One region of the Frankia sp. Mgl5 genome, then DNA from elsewhere that is predicted to be linked to it. Evidence: predicted binding sites of a transcription regulator. Region 1 holds the regulator's gene; each other region holds the start of a gene.

Evidence for each region. The regulator LexA, encoded in region 1, represses DNA repair genes until DNA is damaged. The targets are predictions, from matches to a motif close to CGAACNNNNGTTCG.
Region 2: a site for LexA is predicted at 2,559-2,572, ahead of MXD62_RS27800 (HNH endonuclease signature motif containing protein). Genes of this name have one in related genera too.
Region 3: a site for LexA is predicted at 4,061-4,074, ahead of uvrA (excinuclease ABC subunit UvrA). Genes of this name have one in related genera too.

What each region holds. Positions count from the first base shown of each region.
Region 1 covers NZ_JALKFY010000614.1:55,956-63,134, forward strand. Annotated here, with positions in the region: gene miaA (tRNA (adenosine(37)-N6)-dimethylallyltransferase MiaA) at 1-157, shown strand, start outside; gene MXD62_RS14525 (EAL domain-containing protein) at 259-1,314, shown strand; gene dapF (diaminopimelate epimerase) at 1,341-2,237, shown strand; gene hflX (GTPase HflX) at 2,543-4,051, shown strand; gene lexA (transcriptional repressor LexA) at 4,167-4,919, opposite strand; gene MXD62_RS14545 (LysM peptidoglycan-binding domain-containing protein) at 5,844-6,092, shown strand; gene nrdR (transcriptional regulator NrdR) at 6,515-7,075, shown strand.
Region 2 covers NZ_JALKFY010000795.1:22,591-29,769, forward strand. Annotated here, with positions in the region: gene MXD62_RS27795 (PLP-dependent aminotransferase family protein) at 1-892, opposite strand, end outside; gene MXD62_RS27800 (HNH endonuclease signature motif containing protein) at 822-2,381, opposite strand; gene MXD62_RS27805 (class I SAM-dependent methyltransferase) at 3,580-4,263, shown strand; gene MXD62_RS27810 (glycosyltransferase family 4 protein) at 4,871-6,106, shown strand; gene MXD62_RS27815 (UDP-glucuronic acid decarboxylase family protein) at 6,181-7,140, shown strand; gene MXD62_RS27820 (LLM class F420-dependent oxidoreductase) at 7,169-7,179, opposite strand, start outside.
Region 3 covers NZ_JALKFY010000009.1:38,677-45,855, forward strand. Annotated here, with positions in the region: gene uvrC (excinuclease ABC subunit UvrC) at 1-91, opposite strand, end outside; gene MXD62_RS06625 (SsgA family sporulation/cell division regulator) at 496-915, shown strand; gene uvrA (excinuclease ABC subunit UvrA) at 951-3,848, opposite strand; gene MXD62_RS06635 (MBL fold metallo-hydrolase) at 4,308-4,976, shown strand; gene MXD62_RS06640 (galactosyltransferase-related protein) at 5,041-6,090, opposite strand; gene MXD62_RS06645 (YafY family protein) at 6,435-6,959, shown strand; gene MXD62_RS06650 (TerC family protein) at 6,985-7,179, opposite strand, start outside.

The DNA.
Region 1 (7,179 bases):
CATGGACGCGGCCAAACAGGCCACAACAACGGCCACCAGGCGCTTCGCTCGTCGGCAAAGATCCTGGTTCCGGCGTGATCCGCGGATATCCTGGCTGGAATTTCCGGATGTCGCCGCGGCGCTCGCCGAGGTACGACGTCTGGTGGGTTCGCTCTGATATTGGGTTCGCTCTGACGTGTGGCCGGCCCAGCGCCGCGGGACCTTCGCCTGACCCGTCGGCCCGGGTCCCGGCCCATCCCGGCGTCTGGAGAGTTCGACGTGACCGCGCTCGACCTTGCCCTGGTTCCCGCGCTGTACGCCTCGTTCGACGACGGTTCGCTACGCCTGCACTACCAGCCGGACGTCGACCTTCGTAACGGCTCCGTCCCGGGGATGCAGGCGCGGCCCCGCTGGGCGCACGCCGAGTTCGGGCTGCTCGGCCCGGCGGCCTTCATGCGCGTCGCCGAGGCCGCCGGGCTGGTCGGCCAGGTACACCAGTGGGTGCTGCGGATGGCGGTCACGGAGGCGCGGACCTGGCACCGGATGGCCGCGGGGACCTCCGTCCGCCCGCCGCGGCTGTGGGTGCGCATCGACGGCCGTCATCTCGCCCGCCCGGAGTTCCTCGCCGAGGTGGAGCGGCTGGTGCTGGGGCGGTCGCTGCCGGCGGGCGCCGTCGGCCTGCAGTTCACCGAGGACACGCTGGCGTTCGCGCCTCCCGCGCTGCCCCGCCTGCTGGTGCGGCTGCGGGACCTCGGCGTCGCGGTGGGCGTCGACGCGTTCGGCACGTGGTACGGCTCGTTGTCCACCCTCGACGTGCTCCCGCTGGACCTGGTGCGGATCGACGGGCAGTTCCTGCGGGCGACGATCCGCGACATGGAGGGCGAGGCGGCCTTCGCCTCCCTGGTGGGCGTGGCGCATCGGCGGCGCATGGTCGTCGTCGCCGAGGACGTCGACACCGCGGTGCTGGCGGACCGGGTCGGCAGGCTGGACTGCGACCGGGTGTCCGGGCCGCTCTTCTGCCCGCCGGTACCGGTGGAGGACGCCCGCATGATCGCGCTCGGCCGCGGCCGGCCGGACAGGTGGTACAAGCCGTCCGCTGAGACCCGGGCCGAGACCGGCTTCCGGCCGGCGAGTCAACCCGGGTGGTCCGGCGCCACCCCCGGCCGCCCTGGCCCTCAGCCTGGACGTCCCGGCGACCAGCACGGGCGTCCCGGCGACCCGCAGGGACGTCCCGCCCAGCCGACGCGTTCGGGAGGTACCGCGCAGTCAGGAGGTACCGCGTATCCGGGTGGTTCGGGGCGAGGGGACCGTTCGCGGGCGGCTGCCGCGGGGTGAGCTCGCCGCGGCCGTACGATCGCGGCGTGCGCTTCGTCAAGGGACACGGAACGGGTAACGACTTCGTCATCCTGCCGGATGCCGACGGCGAGCTCGATCTCAGCCCCGAGCTGGTGCGGGCGCTGTGCCACCGGGGCACCGGCATCGGCGCCGACGGGGTGCTGCGGGTCGTGCTGACCGCGGCCGAGCCCGCCGCCGCCGGCGACAGCGCGGCCGCCCGCTGGTTCATGGACTATCGCAACGCCGACGGGTCGATCGCCGAGATGTGCGGCAACGGGGTCCGGGTGTTCGCCCGCTATCTCGTCGACGCGGGTTACGCCGCGCCCGGCCGTCTCGTCATCGCCACCAGGGCCGGCCTGCGGGCGGTCGAGGTGCCGGCGGGCGGCGACGTCACCGTCGAGATGGGACCGCCCGAGCTGGCCGCCGGCCCGGTGCCGGTCACGGTCGCCGGGCGGGAGTTCGCCGCCGTGCCGGTCTCGATGGGGAACCCGCACGCGGTCTGCTTCGCCGACGACCTCGACCCGGCCGGCCTGGCGCGCCTGGACCTGCGCGCGCCGGCCTACCCGGCCGCCGCCTTCCCCGAGGGCGTGAATGTCGAGGTCGTCGTCCCGGCTCCGGACGGGGTCGCCATGCGGGTCTTCGAGCGGGGCGTCGGTGAGACCGCGTCCTGCGGCACCGGCGCGTGTGCCGTCGCTGTGGCCTGGGCGGCCCGCAATGGCGATGGGCCGCCCGCAGAGGTCGAGGTCGACCTCCCCGGCGGGCGGCTGACTGTCGGCTGGTGGGAGTCGACCGTCCTGCTCAGTGGCCCGGCCGTGCTGGTGTCGGACGGTGTCCTTCGTCCCGACTGGCTGCGCGCGGCGGGTGGCTTCGGCCCGGCGGCTCCCGCGGGCGAGCGGCGTCCGAGCGTTGTCGGGGCCGGCTGAGCGCGGCCGAGGCAGGCTGAGCGCGGCCGGGGCAGGCAGGGCGAAGTCCCTCGATCTCCCTCGGGGACCCGTGGCGCGTGGGTGCGCCCGGGCGTCGGGCCGGGTGCCCGCCTCAGGTCTGCCGAGGTCGTCCGGTGGCGGGCACCGTCCGGTAAAGGGTTCGCGATCGCGGGTATGCCGTGTCACCCTGAGAGTGACGGTGTTTCATCGGCCGGGCGAACCCGGCTGATGGGGCGAAAGAGTGCCGTCCCGGCCGGGGCGGACTGGAATGACGCGGTCACCGTGCCGCGTTGAGAACGGATGGTATGAGTCTTCGCGCTGACGCCGCTGTGGCGTCCACCCCGCATCTGAAACTGCACTCGGGCGACGGCGGCCACGACGGCCACGAGGGTCGTGACGGTCGCGCCGGCACCGCGCTCGCCCTGGCCGAGGCCGACGGGTTCTCGTTCTTCGACGAGGAGGGCGACGGGCTCGACCTGGAGGACCGTGGCGCGCTGCGCCGTGTCCCGGGCCTCACCACCGAGCTCGAGGACATCACCGAGGTCGAGTACCGCCAGCTCCGGCTGGAACAGGTCGTTCTGATCGGGGTGTGGACGTCGGGCTCGCAGGTCGAGGCCGAGGCTTCCATGACGGAGCTGGCCGCGCTCGCCACCACCGCCGGCTCGGTCGTGCTCGACGCGCTCGTGCAGCGCCGGGACAGGCCCGACGCAGCGACCTTCGTGGGCTCCGGCAAGGCCAAGGAGCTCGCCGAGATCGTACTGGCGACCGGCGCGGACACGGTGATCTGCGACGGCGAGCTGACCCCCGGCCAGCTGCGCCAGCTCGAGGAGGTCGTCAAGGTCAAGGTGATCGACCGGACGGCGCTGATCCTCGACATCTTCGCTCAGCACGCGACGTCGCGCGAGGGCAAGGCGCAGGTCGAGCTCGCCCAGCTGCAGTACATGCTGCCGAGGCTGCGCGGCTGGGGTGAGTCGATGTCCCGGCAGGCCGCCAGCGGCGGCCGGGCGCCGATCGGTACCCGTGGCCCCGGTGAGACGAAGATCGAGACGGACCGTCGCCGGCTGCGCGCGCGCATCACCAAGCTGCGCCGAGAGCTCACCGGGATGGCCACCGTCCGGGCGACCAAGAGGTCGTCGCGCCGCCGCGGTGCCGTTCCCGCCGTCGCGATCGCCGGCTACACCAACGCCGGCAAGTCGTCGCTGCTCAACCGACTGACCGGGGCGGGCGTACTGGTCGAGGACGCGCTGTTCGCGACCCTCGACCCGACGGTGCGCCGGGCCACGCTGCCCGACGGCCGGATCTTCACCCTGGCCGACACGGTCGGCTTCGTGCGCCACCTGCCGCACCAGATCGTCGAGGCGTTCCGTTCGACGCTCGAGGAGGTGGTGGACGCCGACCTCGTCCTGCACGTCGTCGACGGTTCGGCCCCGGACCCGATGGGGCAGATCTCGGCCGTGCGCGAGGTGCTCGCCGAGATCGACGCGGCCGGGGTGCCCGAGCTCATCGTGGTCAACAAGGTGGACGCGGTCGACCCGACCACGCTCGCCGTCCTGCGCCAGGCGGTGCCGGACGCCATCTTTGTCTCGGCGCGGTCCGGGGCGGGGCTGCAGGAGCTGGTGGAGGCGCTCTCGGCGCGGATACCGCACCCGGAGGTCGAGATGTCCCTGCTGGTGCCCTACACCCGGGGCGATCTCGTCTCCCGCATCCACCAGATCGGCGAGGTGCTCCGAGTCGAGCACACCGGCAAGGGCACCGAGGTCGCCGCGCGCGTGCCCGTGGGCCTGGCCGCCGAGCTGGAGCCGTTCCGCGCCTGACGACCCTGCCTGAACACCAGCCCCGACGGAACACCGCGAGCTGAACACCGCACCGGTCAGACGCCTGACGTCTGACCGGTGCCCGGCCTGCCCGGTGCCGGCCGCGTGCCGGGGATCAGACCCGGCGCATCACCGCCACGATGCGGCCGAGGATGGTCGCGTCCTCGGCCGGGATGTCGGAGAAGGCCGGGTTCTCCGGCGCCAGCCACACCCGGCCGTCGCGCTGCCGGAACCGCTTGACCGTGGCCTCTCCATCGATCATCGCCGCGACGATCTCGCCGTTGTCCGCCACCGGCTGCTGCCGGACGACGACGAAGTCGCCGTCACAGATGGCGGCATTGATCATCGATTGGCCGACCACCTTGAGCAGGAACAGAGTTCCCTCGCCGACGATCTCCTTCGGCAGTGGGTAGACGTCCTCGATCGCCTGCTCGGCGAGGATCGGCCCACCGGCCGCGATCCGCCCCACCAGGGGGACGTAGGTGGGCGTGCCGGCCTCCAGCGCCGTTGTCTCGGCGGGTGCGCCGGCCGCCGCCGCGGCACCCGCGCGGGAACGCCCGCCGGCCTTCGCGCCGCCGATCGGAAGCACCTCCATCGCCCGCGGCCGGTTCGGGTCGCGCCGGAGGAACCCCTTCTCCTGCAGCACCTTGAGCTGGTGCGCGACGCTGCTGGTGCTGGTCAGGCCGACAGCCTCGCCGATCTCCCGGACGCTCGGCGGGTATCCGCGCCGCTCCACCGCGGACCGGATGACCTCGAGCACCTTCTTCTGCCGCTGCGTCAGGCCCGAGGCGTCCGCGGGGCTGTCGGGAAAATCCCGGACGTTGCCACGGGTGTCACCTCGGCGGGTACCCCGTTCCTGGCTGGTCATCGCCTACCGCTCTCCTGTCGATGCTTACGCGCGGCGGATGGTGCCACCGGCGGCTGCCAAGGACCGGGTGGTCGACGGCCCGGCTCCGCCAACACCCACCCGGTCGTTCCAATGCTTTGTCCGATTAGTAACTTTTGATCGGTTCGGCTGATCGGTTTGGCGGGGTCCTTCGTGCTCGGTTCATCTCGCACGATCGTCCACAACTGATCGTCCTTGACGGTAGTCGGCCGGTCGCCGAATCTCAAACGTCTGTTCGAGCGTGTCGGGGGAAGTGTGCGTGGTGGCCGTGTAAGAATCGCTCAGGCGTTCGATCGAACAAGTGTTCGTGCCTGGGAGGTTGGCATGACCGACGGTGGCGGTGCGGCCGGTGGGAATGCGTCAGTTCGGCGGGGTCACCCGGTGTCCCGCAGCTGCGCGCTGCGGCAGGGTGCGCAGGTCGCGACGGGTGCGCGGGGGGCACGTGGCGTGCGTGGAGCCGCGGTGGGCGGAGTCGCCGTCCGTGGCCGCGGGGTGCGGGGGGTGGCGGTGCGCGGCATGGGCCGCGTGCCGGTAGGGCGCCCGGTTCGCTCTCGTGGCGCCCGATGTGGTCTCTCGGGGGCTGCTCCGGCTGCCACGGTGCCGCCTGCTGAGTCCAGGCGGGGCGGTGAGCGGCGATCCGGGGCGTCCGTCATCGAGATGCCCGGCATGTGGTGGCGTGAGGCAGCCGTCGGGTTGGCCGCGGCCGGGTCGGCCGCCACGGTGCCCGAGCCGCGTCCTGGGCCGAGCGGGCAGTCCCAGCCCCAGCGTCCCCGGCCTCAGCCCCACGCCCGGCCTGAGGCTCGACCTCGACCTCGACCTCGGGCCGGGTCCCGGTCGCGGGCCGGTGGGCGGGGGAGGTCGGGTGCGCGGCCGCCGCTGCGGCTGACCAGGCGCGGCCGCGTCGTCGTGGTGGCGCTGGCGAGCACGGTCCTCGGCCTTGTCTTCTCGTTGGTGCTGGTGACGGCGTCACAGGCGTTCACCGGCGTCCCGGTGAGCTACCGGACGCACGTCGTGCGGTCCGGGGAGACGCTCTGGGAGATCGCCCACGAGGCCGCCCCCGAGGCCGACACCCGCGACACCGTCCGCGGGCTCATGACCCTGAACGGCCTCGACACGGTGACGCTCACGCCCGGTCAGGAGCTCCGGCTCCCCTGACCCGGCTTTCCTGCTGCGGCCCCGATGCCCCGATGCCCCGGTGGCTCGATGCCCGATGGCTCGGCGGCCCGGCATGCCCGGCATGCCCGGTGCGTTCGGTGTGCCAGGTGTTGCGGCTGCCCCACCGAGGGCACGTCCGGCTGGTGTCACCGCCTGTCGTGGCCCCGGCGCGGGCTGGCGAGAACACACCTGAGGACCACATGCACCGGAGGGGTCGGTGTCGGATCTGTCGGGGGTGTGCGCTACGGTGGACACAACATCTTGTAGTTTCAGCACCGCAAGTCATCCACAGGTTGTTACACAGGTAATCCACAGGGCCTTGACCGTCTGTCCACGGGGCCGCCGGTCGAGGTGACGGAACCCAGTCGGACGCACCCCGCGGGCGGCAGTGTCAGCCTGCCCGGGGTGGAGGGGAGCGGACCATGCGGTGCCCTTTCTGCCGGCATCCCGACAGCCGTGTCGTCGACAGCAGGGAGGCCGAGGAAGGCGCCGCGATCCGGCGCCGGCGGTCGTGTCCGGCCTGTGGCCGTCGGTTCACGACCATGGAGGAGGCCTCCTTGCGGGTCCGTAAGCGCAGCGGGGCCACCGAGCCCTTCAGCCGCGCGAAGGTGATCGTGGGAGTGCGCAAGGCGTGCCAGGGCCGCCCCGTCCGGTCGGACGATCTGGCGCTGCTGGCGGAGCGGGTCGAGGAGACGGTGCGCTCCTCGGGCTCCGCGGAGGTGGCCGCCGAGGATGTCGGCCGAGCGATCCTCGGCCCCCTCCGAGAGTTGGACGAGGTGGCCTACCTCCGCTTCGCCTCCGTCTACCTGGCGTTCGAGTCGCTCGGCGACTTCGAGGCGGCGATCGCGGCCCTGCGTGCCGAGTCGGCTGGCGGCGGTGAGCCGCCCGTCGCCGGGAAGCCGACCGCGATGCCGGCGGCCACCGGGGCCTCGGCTGTCGTCGTTCCGGTGACCACGGGCCCACGGGCGGCGGCCGGCCCCTGACGCACCGGCCCGAGGTCCCGGAACCGGGATCCGGGCGTCCATGAGTGACCCAGCCTGATCCGCGCCGGCCTCACGAACCCGGCCGGTGGGCCGCCTGCCGGCTC
Region 2 (7,179 bases), on a different contig from region 1:
AGACCCTGGCGATGTGCGCGTCGAGGTCGCTGTCGATCAGATACCGGGCCGCGGCCGCCTGGTCGATCGTTGAGGTGTGCAGGTCCGCGGCCTGCTTGGCGATCACGCAGGCGCGGCGTAGTACTTCCGGTGCCCGCAACCACCCGAGGCGCATCCCCGGTGCCATCGTCTTCGAGAAGCTTCCCAGCAGGATGGTGCGGTCCGCCGCGTCCTCGATCGACGCGATCCATGGCACGGCGGCACCCTCGAACCGCAGCTCGCCGTACGGGTCGTCTTCGATGATCCAGAATCCGCGCTCGGCGGCGACCCGGGCAATCGCGGACCGGCGCTCCGCGGGGACCGTCCGACCAGTCGGGTTCTGGAAGTTCGGGACAAGATAGATCAGCTTTGGCTTCTCGCGGGCCGCGACCTCCGCGAGCGCGTCGGGAACGATGCCATGCTCGTCGGTGGTGACCGGGTAGACCCGTGCGCCGGCGTAGCCGAACGACTGCAGCACAGCCAGGTAGGTCGGATCCTCCACGACAACGGCGTCCCCGGGTTCGAGAAGCGCGGTGATGAGGAGGGTCAACGCCTGCTGCGAGCCGGTCGTGATCAGAAGATCGTCGGAATGAGTGGGTAGGCCCCGGCCAGCCAACCGTGCGGCGATCGTCTCGCGCAGCAACGGGCTGCCCTCGGTCGACGAGTACTGCAATACCCGGCGCGGATCCTCACTCAGCACTCGGTCGTAGGCAGCCCGGATGCCCTCCGCGTCGAAGAACTCCGGCGCAGGCAGGCCGCCGGCAAAGGAGATCACTTCTGGTCGTTCCGTCAACGCGAGAATCTCACGTACCGGAGAGGTCTGGACGGATCCGACTCGGCTCGCGAGCTCCGGCGGCGCGGTTGTGTTCCTCACGTTGGTTGACTCCCTCGATTTCTCTGCCGCCCGGTTCCCTCCGGCGCAGGTCCCGCCCCGATCCTGCCTGACGCCAAGCAGATGACTCACGCCGGGCCACGTCAGGCCTTGTCTGGGATGGCATCTGCCAGTCGGGATCCTTTCCCGCCCCGGTCGGCGTTTTCGGACGGGACCGCGTGTACCCGGGATCTTCCCTCAAGTGCTCGGCGTGCCGATTCTTGGTCGTAGTCCCGGGTGAGACATCGACTTCGAGATATGTGTCAGGGGTGGTGACACTGGTTCGCCCGAGTGGGCTGGTCCACACGAAGGTTCCTTCCTGAGGTTGTGTGACCTGCCAGTGGCCACGATGTTTCATCCGGTGGTGTCGACGGCACAGCGGACCGAGATTCTTGGTCAGAGTCCGTCCATCCTCGGAGAAGGAGATGGTGTGATCGGTATCCGTGCGTCGTGATGGCCGGGTGCAGCCTGTGAATACACAGGTCCGGTTGCGGGCGCGAACATGGCGGACCTGTGCGGCGCTTGGTAGACGCCGGTCGGCGACCTCGATCAGATGTCCTTGTGGATCGGTCAGAATGCGCCGCCAGGTTGAGCCCGGCCGTTTGGCCATCTCCCGGGCTATTCGTGCGGGGATCGGGCCGTACCCCGGAATCTCGCCGGGGTCGTCGGACAGGCCCATCAGGGTCGTCGCGGGTACGACGACTTGAATGTCGCACGGCATCGGCGTGGCGTGGCTGCCTCGGCCCGTGAGCAGATCGACCAGCACGTCGGCACGAATCTGGGCGTGGGTCCGGTCGTCACCGTCGGATCTGTTGGCACTGATGGAACGGGCAGCCTGATCGATCCGCTGGTAGCAGGCCTCGGCGTCCTCCGTGGGAAGGACGGCTGTGAGCGCGCTTGTCCCGTCCTCGTCGGGAGAGATCCACACCCGTCGGTCCTTGCGTCGGGTCTCCGCGCGGTCTGCCGCGCCTTCGGGGTCGATCCTGGCTACGGCGCGCCTGCAGGCATCGGTGAAGGCGCGCCGGTTCGGTCGTGCTCCTCCGGCGAGCACGTGTGCTTCGACTCTGGCTGCGGTGCGGTCGTCGAGCGGGTGGACGGCTTTCTCCAGTGACTGCAGTCGTTGGAGATCCAGGACTCCCGCCCTGAGTGCGTCGACTGCGTTCGGAAGGCGCCGGGTGACGGTGCAGGCGAACGTCAGTTGGGCGGAGGCCGACTGGGGCGAGACCGCCATCGCGGTGGCTATCTCTTCGGGCGCGAACTCGTCGGAGACGAGTGATTGCTCGGCGCTTGGCGGGAGCCGGAGGGTCGCGAACTGAGCCAGCAGGGTCAGCAGATCCGCGTGGCCGGCCGCGATCGTGCGGACGACGCGAGAGATCTCCCTGAAGAGATCGTCGGCTTTCGTGTCGAGCGCCTCGCGGGTGCGGGTGTCGCCGCTGGTTGCCCACGAGTCCTCTCCTGGGCTGGTCGAGTGCGTCGGGGGACTCCCGACCACGGTGGCGGTCTCATCCCCCGGTGTGGGTCGGCCGTCTGATCCGGTGGATGTGGCGGCGGATCCGATCTTGGCGTCGGGCGCGTTGGTGGCGGTGCGTTGCCCGCGTGGCGACGTGCCACGCCTCGAGCCGGGAGGGGAGGTCATGGTGTCACCGCCTGTCCGCCAAGTCGTCGATATCGAACGTGTGTTCGACGGTATGGCTGGCGGGCGGGCAGGGCAAGAGGTTCGAGAGAAGGACTACGTCCGGTTCACAAATCATCCGTATCGATGAGGCAATTTTATGTGGTGGAACTAGTGGTCCCGCCGAATTTCTTCGGGTCTTGACTGTGATGTCGATCGTGCTACTGTCGAGGTGTCTCGGGTTTTCCGGGAGTGGAACATCGGTACATTGATTTTAGAATAGTGAGCGATTTTCGAAGATGGCTGGAGTTGACCTTCTCTGGTTCACCGATGGGCGCCCATCGGAAAGCCTTGCGTACATCGTCGGGTGCGCGGGCGACGTCACACTCGATGGATTCTTGTCCCTGTCGGAAATGTGTCCAGTCCTCGTCGTGAACCGGGATCGCGACGCGGGGGCGCATCTGACCGCAGAGGCGACAGCATTGTGTCCGGTCGCGGTGTATCGGACGGGGCCGGTGAGCGGGAACCGGACTCCGCCCAGATGCAGGAAAGCGGTGTCGACCGTCAACCGTCGCCGACCTCGCGTACGGCGCGGTAGAGGCCAGTCTCCCCTGAAATCCACAGCACCCCGTTTTTCTGGCCGGCCCAGCGCAGCACGAAGCCGATGGCATGGCCGACGACTGGACGGATCAGTGGCGGTCCATGGCGGCACGGTATTGCGGTGACCTCAATGGGAGATCGGTCCGGGGTGGTAGGCGCCACATCGGTCTCGGATACCAGGGTGCCGGGCTCCAGTTCGGTGAGAACCGTGGTGGTTCAGGGGGCAACTCCCCAAACGCAGCCCCCGACGCGTCTCGCGCCGGGAACGTGGCGATGACGGTTTGGTGCGTGCCAACAGGCTGCGGCCCGCATCGTCGAGGTTGTCGCCGTGGTGGTCTGAGTGAGCAGCGCGGCGCCGATCGGCCCGAGGTCGTCGGGTCTGATTGTGGGGCCGGTGACTTTAGTCGACGAGGTTCGTCGGGCTTTCGACCTGCTCCGAGTGCTGTGCCGTTCGCCTGTTCTGGCCTACACTGGTCCAATGAGTGAGACTGCAATCTCATATGGTGAGATGATCTGGGATCCGGAGACCTACGACGCGCAGCGTCGCCGGCTGGTTCCGTTCTTCGATCTGCTCTACGGCGCGGTCGGGGATCTGGTGGCTGAACTGGGTGGGGCGCAACCGGTGGTGCTGGATCTGGGCGCGGGAACCGGCCTGTTGTCTGCGGCGGTGATCGGGGTCGTGCCCGGTGTCAGGTTGCATCTGATGGACGGGTCGGGCCCGATGATCGACCGCGCGATGTCTCGGCTCCGGGCTCATGTGGTGGGTGTGACGGTCGCCGACCTCACCGACCCGCTGCCGGTGGGTCCCTTCGCCGCGGTCGTCTCGGCGCTGGCGATCCACCATCTGGACGACGAGGCCAAGCGGAACCTGTTCCGGCGTGTCCGTTCGGTACTTGTTCCCGGTGGTCTGTTCGTGAATCTGGAACAGATCGTTGGGCCTGATGAGGAGACCACCGAGAGGTACGAGCGGATGCACGAGCGATGGGCCCGTGGCGCGGGTTCGGACGACGAGGAATGGGCGGGGGCGCTCGCGCGCATGGCCCACGATCGGTGCGCTCCGCTCGACGACCAACTCGGGTGGCTGCGGCAGGCGGGCTTCGGTTCCGTCGACTGCGCGGTCAAGGCCTGGCGGTTTGCCGTGTACTCGGGGCGGGCTAGGTAGGCCTCTGGAGCCGTGAGCGGGCCGCCCGTGGCCGGGTCCGTGTGCAGTGCCTGGGCGGGTGGTGGTGGCTGTGCCTGGGCGGTGGCCGTGGGCGTGGTCGCGTCGCCGGTCCGGGTTCTGGCCCTGGCTCCGGTCACGCCCGTATTCGTATCCGCATCGCGTTCCGGTCGCGTTCGGCGGATCGGCTGGCGCCGACTGTGTCAGGCCATGCAGTGTCGGACCTGCGCGTCGAACGGGGCCCGACCGGGGTGCTTAGGGGGCCGGGAACTGTCCCCGGGCCACGGTCGGGCAGCCGTTCGGAGCGGTCGGTGAGTGATCGGTTCAGGGTGGTTGCGGCGGGAATCAGGTTCGGTTCTCCCTGTGTCTGCAAGGGTGATCCTCCGTCCTCACTGGAATGTCTGCGGGGAATTCCCTGGAACGCCCAGGCAAAGTTCTACAGCCATGTAGAGGTAAATTCCCCTCACGTGAGGGTGCTGTTGTGTCTATCGTGGCCGCATGCCGTGGCCGCATTAGGTGGTTGCGGCGGGCGGACTGCTGGTAGGTGGGGCGTCGGTACTACTATGGGCCGCCCGGAGTTACCTGGCCTGCTGGTCGCCTGGAGTTGTGCATGCGGATCGCTTTCCTATGCGAGCAGTACCCACCGATCATCTGGGATGGCGCTGGCGTCTACACGCACGACATCGCTCACGCACTGGTTCGGCGCGGCCATGAGGTTCATGTGCTGTGCACCCAGGGCCGCCGTATCCGCGACGACGTGTTCGACGGCGTTCACGTTCACCGCCGCCCGCTGTTGCGTGCGCCTGTCACTCGATACCTGGGGCCGGCCGCGAAGCTGATCACCGGCCGGGATCATCCGCGTGACTCCTTGTCGCTGCGGGCCTCACTGGCGGTGTCGTACGGCTTCTGGCTTCGGCAGAGCGGGATCAACCCGGACGTCATCGAGACACAGGACGGCGAGACACGGGGCCTGTTCACGGCTCTCGGTCGGCGTACGCCGCTGGTGATCCACCTGCACACTCCGACGATGATGGACGTCCGTCTGCGGGATCCCGAGCTGAGCCGCAAGGGGGAGCTTGCCGACCGCATCGACCGCTTCTCGGCACTGCGAGCGGACGCGCGGACTTCCCCGTCCCAGCTCCTCGTCGACACGCTGCACGAGCTCGACTGGCTGCGACCGGACACCGACGTTGACGTCATCCCGTACCCGTTCGACAACGTGCCGTTCACGAGCGTCCCCACAGCAGAGCACACCGGACCGAACCTGGTCGTGGTCGGCCGGCTGGAGTGGCGCAAAGGGCTGGACGTGCTCGTCGAGGCCGCGTCCCGGCTACTGGCGCGGGGAGTCGAGGTCAAGCTGATCTTCGTCGGGCAGTCGTCCGGCCGGATCGAAGGCGTCGAGACCGAGGCATGGCTCGCGCGGAAGGCCGCCGAGCTGGGCGTTCCGGTCCGGTTCGAGGGGCATGTCTCCCGCACGGAGCTTCCGGCGCTCTACGGTGAGGGCCGGGCGGTCGTCGTGCCGAGCCGGTTCGAGAGCTTCTCCATCGCGGGCCTTGAGGGGATGGCCGCCGCTCGCCCGGTGGTCGCCACAGCGACGACCGGCGTCTCGACCTGGGTCGACCGCTGGAAGGGCGGCGCCGTCGTGCCACCGGAGGACCCGGAGGCGATGGCGGACGCTCTCGAGCCGTTCCTGACCGACCAGGACCACGCGGCCGTCGTCGGCCTGCGCGGTCGGATGGGCACCGCTGAGCTGGATCCGGCGCGCATCGCCGAGCGCCGCGAGGAGGTCTACCTCAAGGCGATCGCGCGCCATGAGGTCCGCCGGCCCGAGAGGCAGCGGGGATAGGCCACCGCCGACATCGGTGGTGGGTGTTCTTTCGTCGGTATTCGTTGAGCTGCCAGTGCTGGGGGTTTTCGGCTATGCGTGTCGTCGTCGCGGGAGGCGCGGGCTTCCTGGGAAGCCATCTCTGTGATCGGCTGCTCCTGGATGGTGAGGAGGTTGTGTGCATCGACAACTTTCTCACCGGGCGGAAGAGCAATGTCGAGCATCTACTCGACCGGCCAGGATTCGAGCTCCTCGAGCAGGACGTCGCCGAGCGGGTCGAGGTGGCCGGGGCGGTCGGCGCCGTCCTGGAGTTCGCGTCACCGGCGTCGCCTCTCGACTACGCCCGGTATCCGATTGAGACCCTGAAGGCAGGCGCGCACGGCACGCTCAACACGCTCGACCTCGCCCGGGCGAAGGGCGCCCGCTTCCTGCTGGCGTCGACCTCCGAGGTCTACGGGGACCCGCTGGTGCACCCGCAGGAGGAGTCGTACTGGGGGCACGTCAACCCGATCGGCCCGCGCAGCATGTACGACGAGGCCAAGCGTTTCGCCGAGGCGCTGACCACCGCCTACCGCAACCGGCACGGGCTCGACACGGCGATCATCCGGATCTTCAACACCTACGGGCCGCGGATGCGCACCGACGACGGCCGGGCGATTCCCGCGTTCGTCTCCCAGGCCCTGCGCGGTGAGCCGGTGACCGTCGCCGGCGACGGGATGCAGACCCGCTCGGTCTGCTACGTGGACGACCTCGTCGAGGGCATCGTGCGGATGCTGCGCAGCGGCCTGCCCGGCCCGGTGAACCTCGGCAACCCGCACGAGATGACGATCATCGACACCGCGCGCCTGGTGGTCGAGCTGATCGGCTCCGACGCGCCGATCACGTTCGTGCCGCGGCCCGGCGACGACCCGATGGTCCGCCGGCCGGACATCACCCTCGCCCGTCAGCAACTCGGCTGGGAGCCGGTCGTCGACGTGCGCGACGGGCTGGTCCGGACCATCGAGTGGTTCGCGAGCGAGCTCGCCACCGAGTCGGCGGGCCGGACCGGCGCGTAGCCCGGGTCTGGCCCGGGTCAGACCCAGGTCAGACCTGGG
Region 3 (7,179 bases), on a different contig from region 1:
TGACCCGGCCATGTTCGTCGCGGAAGCGATACACGCCCGGGGTCTCGGGGATCGAGCCCGGCGGGGGCCGGTAGGACGCCGGATCAGCCATGAGCCGAGCCTACGGCGACCGTCATCCGGCCTGAGCAGTGCCTGCACGTAGCTATTTCATCACGCTGAGCTTCCATGCTGTCGAGGGCCCCCGTCGCTCGCCGATTCCGGCCGTGCGCCGGCGCCGCTCCCGAGGAGCGCCGGGCGGCCGGCGGCGCCCGCGCGGAAGGCCCGCCGACCGGCCCGTCCGGGCGGGCCGGCACCCACCGACGGGCCGCTACCAGGGCCCGGACGGCGCCGTGTGGCCAATTTGTCGCCGGGCCGATCTCCCGTCCGCCTTCGGTCAGCGCCCGGTCGCCGTATGCTGAAGCGCGTCCACTCGGGTGGCGTCACGAGCGAACTGCTGCGACGGTGTAAACCTGCGAGGCAGTTGAACCGGGGAGATCGGGCCGAGGGAGCCGACGCGTGCAGGTGGAGGACGTCACGACGGAGTTCGTCGTTGACGACGCCCCCAGCCGCGGCAGGATCACCGTTCTGCAGATCACCTGGCGCAGCTGTGACCCGCTGGCGGTCGCGCTGGTACTCGTCTCCCGGCCGGATCATCCCGCGCTCCCGCAGGGCCACTGGGTGGCTCCCCGGGACGCGCTGCGGGCCGGCCTGGACGGCCCGGCACCCGTCGGCGACGGGGACGTCCGCATCACGCCCGAGCCGACCCGGGACGGCATCCGCCTCGAGCTGGCCGACGGCGAGCGCCGGTCGGTGGTCGTCCTGGACGCCGCGCCCGTCCGCCGCTTCCTCGAACGCACCGAGCGGGTCGTGCCCGCCGGCGAGGAGCACCCCGAGGTCGCTCTGGACGCCGTCCTCGACGACCTCCTCCAGACCTGACTCCTCCGGACCTGACCGGGCACGGCCGCACGCCGTCACAGCGCGGCCGCGCCGGCGAGCTTCGGCCGTGACTTCGGACGGGCGTCGACCCGATCGCCGAGGATCTCCCGCAGGAAGGCGCCGGTGTGGCTCTCGGGCACCGCGGCGACCGTCTCGGGAGCTCCCTCGGCGACCACCCGCCCGCCGCCCGTCCCGCCCTCCGGGCCCATGTCGATGATCCAGTCGGCGGTCTTGATGACGTCGAGGTTGTGCTCGATGACGATCACCGTGTTGCCGGCGTCGACGAGCCGGCCGAGCACGCCGAGCAGTTTCCGGATGTCCTCGAAGTGCAGGCCGGTGGTGGGCTCGTCCAGCACGTAGACGGTCCGCCCGGTGGAACGTCGCTGCAGCTCCGAGGCGAGCTTCACCCGCTGCGCCTCACCGCCGGAGAGGGTGGGCGCCGACTGGCCCAGCCGGACGTAGCCGAGGCCGACGTCGTTGAGCGTGCGCAGGTGCCGGGCGATCGCCGGGACCGCCGCGAAGAACTCGGCGGCCTCCTCGATCGGCATGTCGAGCACCTCGGCGATGTTGCGGCCCTTGAAGTGCACCTCCAGCGTCTCCCGGTTGTACCGGGCGCCCGCGCAGACCTCGCACGGGACGTAGACGTCCGGCAGGAAGTTCATCTCGATCTTGATGGTGCCGTCGCCGGAGCAGGCCTCGCACCGGCCGCCCTTGACGTTGAACGAGAACCGGCCCGGCAGGTACCCGTGGACCTTCGCCTCGGTCGTCTCCGCGAACAGCCGGCGGATGTGGTCGAACACGCCCGTGTACGTCGCCGGGTTGGACCGCGGGGTCCGGCCGATCGGTGACTGGTCGACCCGCACCGCCTTGTCGAGGTGCTCGAGGCCGGACACCGTGCGGTGCCGGCCCGGCACCTCGCGCGCGCCGTTGAGATGGTTCGCGAGCACGCTGGCGAGGATGTCGTTGACCAGCGTCGACTTGCCCGAGCCGGAGACGCCGGTGACCGCCACCAGGCAGCCGAGCGGGAACGACACCGTCACGTCCCGGAGGTTGTGCTCCCGGGCGCCGTGCACGGTCAGTGAGCGCGACTTCGTCGGCGCGCGGCGGATGTCGGGCACCGGGATCTGCCGCCGACCGGAGAGGTAGGCGCCGGTCATCGACTCCTCGCTGCTCAGCAGCTCCTCGACCGGGCCGGAGACGACCACCCGGCCGCCGTGCTCACCGGCGCCGGGGCCGATGTCCACCACCCAGTCCGCGGCACGGATCGTGTCCTCGTCGTGTTCCACGACGATCAGCGTGTTGCCGAGATCGCGCAGCCGGACGAGGGTCTGGATGAGACGGCGGTTGTCCCGCTGGTGGAGGCCGATCGACGGCTCGTCGAGCACGTAGAGCACGCCGACCAGCCCCGAGCCGATCTGGGTGGCGAGGCGGATCCGCTGGGCCTCCCCACCGGCGAGCGTGCCGGCGGAACGGTTCAGGGACAGGTAGTCGAGGCCGACGTCCAGCAGGAAGGCGAGCCGTGCGTCGATCTCCTTGAGGACCCGCCCGGCGATGGCCTGCTCCCGCTCGCTGAGCTCGACGCCGCGCAGGAATGCCGCGCACTCCCCGATCGACATCCCGGAGACCTCGGCGATGGAGCGGCCGCCGAGCGTGACGGCCAGCGACTCCGGTTTGAGCCGGGCGCCCCGGCACGCCGGGCAGGGCACGTCGCGCATGTAGCCCTCGTAGCGCTCGCGGCTGCTGTCGGACTCGGCGTCCGAGTGGCGGCGGCGCAGGAAGGCCATCACGCCTTCGAAGGACGTGTAGTAGGAGCGCTTGCGGCCGTAGCGGTTCGTGTAGCCGACGTGGATCTCGGTCTCGCCGCTGCCGTGCAGGATCGCCTTGCGGGCGCGCTCCGGCAGCCCCTCCCACGGGGTGTCCATCCGAAAGCTGAGGTCCTCGCTGAGCGCCGTCAGCAGCCGCTCGAAGTACTCCTTGTTGTGCCCGCCGGCCCACGGTTGGATCGCGCCCTCGGCGAGCGAGAGCGTCGGGTCGGGCACGACGAGGTCGGGGTCAACCTCCTTGCGGGTTCCCAGACCCGAACACTCCTGGCAGGCCCCGAAGGGCGAGTTGAACGAGAACGACCTCGGCTCCATCTCCTCGAAGGAGAGGTCGTCGTACATGCAGGCCAGGTGCTCGGAGTACATCCGCTCCCGGTCGGGGTCGGCCGGATCCCGGTCGACGAAGTCGAGCAGCACCAGGCCGCTGCCGAGCTTGAGCGCCGTCTCGATCGAGTCGGTGAGGCGGCGCTTGGCCGACTCCTTCACCGCGAGCCGGTCGACCACGACCTCGATCGTGTGCTTGCGCTGCTTCTCGAGCTTGGGGCGCTCGGTGAGAGCGACGACGGTGCCGTCCACCCGGACCCGGGCGAAGCCGGAGCTCTGCAGCTCGGCGAAGAGGTCGGCGTACTCGCCCTTGCGGCCACGGACGACCGGCGCCAGGACCTGGAAGCGGGTGCCCTCGGGGAGCTCCAGGAGCCGGTCGACGATCTGCTGCGGGGTCTGCCGGGCGATCGGGCGGCCGCACTTCGGGCAGTGCGGGTGGCCGACCCGCGCATACAGCAGCCGCAGGTAGTCGTAGACCTCGGTGATCGTGCCCACCGTCGAGCGCGGGTTGCGCGAGGTCGACTTCTGGTCGATCGAGACCGCGGGTGACAGGCCCTCGATGAAGTCGACGTCCGGCTTGTCCATCTGGCCGAGGAACTGGCGGGCGTAGGCCGAAAGCGACTCGACGTACCGGCGCTGCCCCTCGGCGAAGATCGTGTCGAAGGCGAGGCTCGACTTGCCCGAGCCCGACAGCCCGGTGAAGACCACCAGGCCGTCCCTGGGCAGGTCGAGATCGACGTCACGAAGGTTGTGCTCACGTGCTCCGCGGACGACAAGACGGTCAGCCATCGTCAGGTCCCTCGTGGTCTTCGGTCGGGTGTGGGTGACAGTCGGATACAGGTGACAGTCAGGTTTGGGTGACATCAGGTTTGGGTGACATCAGGTGTGGGTGACAACTGTCGCGGCCTGCGGCAGGCATGCTACGGACGGATTTGCGGCCCGTTACGCGGCCCCGCGGGCAGGCGCCGCGCCCCGGGCCCGGCTCCGCAGCGGCACCGGATCAAACGCGCGTTCGAACACGACCGACGCTACACGCCCGGGCCGACATGCCCGCACCGGCGGTGCCCGGCTCCGCGCAGGGGAACCCCGCGGGCCACATCCTTGTTCCGTCGAGGGCACACGGCGGTCACGCCGATCAGAATGGATGCGCTCCGCGGATCATTCCACGTCACCCGGCCGCCATCACGGCGGTCCGGCCACGGACGGATCCGCGCGGACCAGTCCACGGAGAGATCGAGGAGAACCGTGATGAACATCGGCGCCGGATACACGGGCGAGGTCACCGTCGGCGGGCCGGCGGACACCCGCGAGCTCCCGGACCTCACGATCACCAAGGTGGCGGTCGGCCCGTTCGACAACAACTGCTATCTCCTGCGCTGCGCCGCGACCGGCGAGCAGCTGCTCGTCGACGCGGCGAACGAGACCGACACGCTGCTACGCCTCGTCGGCGACAGCGGGTTGGCCACCGTGGTGACGACCCACCGGCACGCCGACCACGTCCAGGCGCTCGAGGAGGTCGTCGCCGCGACCGGGGCCCGCACCGTGGCGCACCCGCTCGACGCGCCCGCCATCCCGGTCCCGACGATGGACCCGGTCGTCGACGGCGACGAGGTGCACGTCGGCGAGGTCACGCTGCGGGTCGTGCACCTCGTCGGGCACACGCCCGGCTCCGTGGCCCTGCTCTACGACCAGGACGGCGACGCCCCGCACCTGTTCACCGGCGACTGTCTGTTCCCCGGCGGCCCAGGGAACACCTTCGGGGACGCCGCCGCCTTCGCCACCCTGATGGACGGCCTCGAGGCCAAGGTGTTCGGTCCGCTGCCCGACCGGACATGGATCTACCCGGGCCACGGAAAGGACACAACACTCGGCGCCGAGCGCCCGCACCTGGCCGAGTGGCGCTCCCGCGGCTGGTGAGACGGCGATCAGCCGCACCCTGCCCGGCGGTCGGCTGTACCTGACAGTCGGCTGTACCTGACGGTCAGCGGTACCCGGCGGTCACCTGTGGCGACTGGTCCGCGCGGGACACCCGGGGCGCCCGGGGCGCCGGCACCTGCCCGGGCGCGGCGGTGTCCATCCGGCCCAGGTCACGGCGGGTGGCGACCGGAACGGCCCGCCAGCGGGACCGGGTGGCGGGCTCCCAGCGAGGCTGGACCAGTCCCGTCGCGACGCCGGACAGGATCCTCGACGCGCGCAGCGCGTCGTGGATCCGGCCGGTCGCGAGCTTGCGCAGCGCCAGCGCCGCCAGCTGCGCCACGTGGACGGCGAGCCAGCCCCGCCCGAGCGTGTCGCCGTGGCGCCGCGCGTAGATGGCGGCCGAACGGCCGAGTTCGGCGTACATCAGGCCCGCGCGGCCGACGGTCCCGCCGCCGACGTGGGTGACATGGCAGCAGTCGTCGATCCACGCGATGCGGCCACCGGACGCGTGCAGCCGGGCGAAAAGGTCCGTTTCCTCGTAGTACATCCAGTAGGACGGGTCGAAACCGCCCATCCGGAGGAACGCCTGGGTACGGATCGCGAAGAACGCCCCGACGGGATAGCAGAGCTCGGGCCAGCGTTCCACCGCGGCGACCTCACCGCGCACCGCCGTGTACGCATTCGTACGGATACTCGGAAGCACCGCCGCGCTCCGGCCGGAGAGGCCGGTCTCGGCCCGCACCGGGAAACCCACCACGTCCGCGTCGGCGGGTATCGAGCCGAGGATATCGGGAAGCAGGTCCCTGGTCCGCTCAGGCATGGTCACGTCGCTGTTCACGACGAGCAGCCACTCGGGCGGGGACGCGGGCCGCGGTTCCTGCGCCGGGCCGGGCCGCAGCGCACGGAGCACGGCGATGTTCACAGCCGTGCCATATCCGACATTCCCGTGCCCCTCGTACAGCTCAACGCCCGCGGGCAGGTCTTCGTGCACCGTGCCGGGCCGGTTCTCGACCAGCGCGACCCGGCAGCCGGTAGCCCCGGCCAGGGTCGCCAGAAGACAGTGGAGCTGGGGTGATCCACCATAGGAGACAACAACGGCCAGAAGGTTGTGCATAGTCCGCCTTGAAGGAGAAACAGAGGGATTCGGGAAGCTCGGATGATCCCGGCAGCCTCAAAACACTAACGTGAGCGCCACACTGTCGCCCACATGACAATCGGCGCGTCGCCGAGTCATAAATTCGTATTAATAATAGGTAGCTCTCGCCGGCCGGTACGCCGCCGCCGGACCATGTCCGAGCGGGGCGGCCGGCGCTCCGCCCTGAAGCGTGTTGCGCCAGCAGCGCATGGGCTGGCTCAGCCGACTCGCTTCGATGGTCCGCGGACCCGGGCCGGGTCGACCTCGCCCCGGATCGGGTGATCGGCGGGCAACGGAGACATCGCCGTGGCACCGTGTTTGCCATGGTCCGCGCCCTGCTGCCGCCGGTGGCCCTCACCGAGAAGCAGGCCGCGGCAGTGATGGCGGCGCTGGCCGCGCTCCAGGACGGCCCGTTCGCCGCCGACGCCGCCGACGCGCTGGGCGCCGTCCTCGACGCGCTGGGCGTGACCGGCACGGCCGCCCGCGAGGAGCTCACCGAAAAGGCACGGCGGATCGGCACGGACCCGGTCCGCGCCCTGCGGGGGCCGGTGGCCACCGTTGTCGAGGCGGCTCTGCTCGACGGAGTCGTCATCACGATCGACTACGTCGACGCCGCCGGCGCGGTCAGCGAGGGACGTCCGGTGGAGCCCCGGCTGATCGGTTTCACCGGAGGCCACTGGTACCTGTTCGCGTGGTGCCTGCGCCGGAGCGGCCCACGCTGCTTCCGGTGGGACCGGATCACGCGCGCGGAGGCGACGCGGACCCCGGTCCAGGAACGCGACACGATCGCGGTTTTCGGGATCCCGCCCACCGGGACCCACCCCGCGCCCGCCCGTCGACCCGCCTGAACCAGGTCCGCCTCGCCGGCGGCGGCTAGCGTCCCGAGTCCGCCGCGTTGGCCGCCGGTGCGTCGGCCCGGGTGTCCGTGCCGGTCACCAGATGACCGCCATCGCCGGCCCCGCTGACTCCGACGGCCCCACTGAGCCCGCCGACCCCACTGAGCCCGCCGGCCTCGCTGGACCCGCTGAGGCCGCCGACCCCACCCTCGTGGCCGTCCTGGCCGCCGTC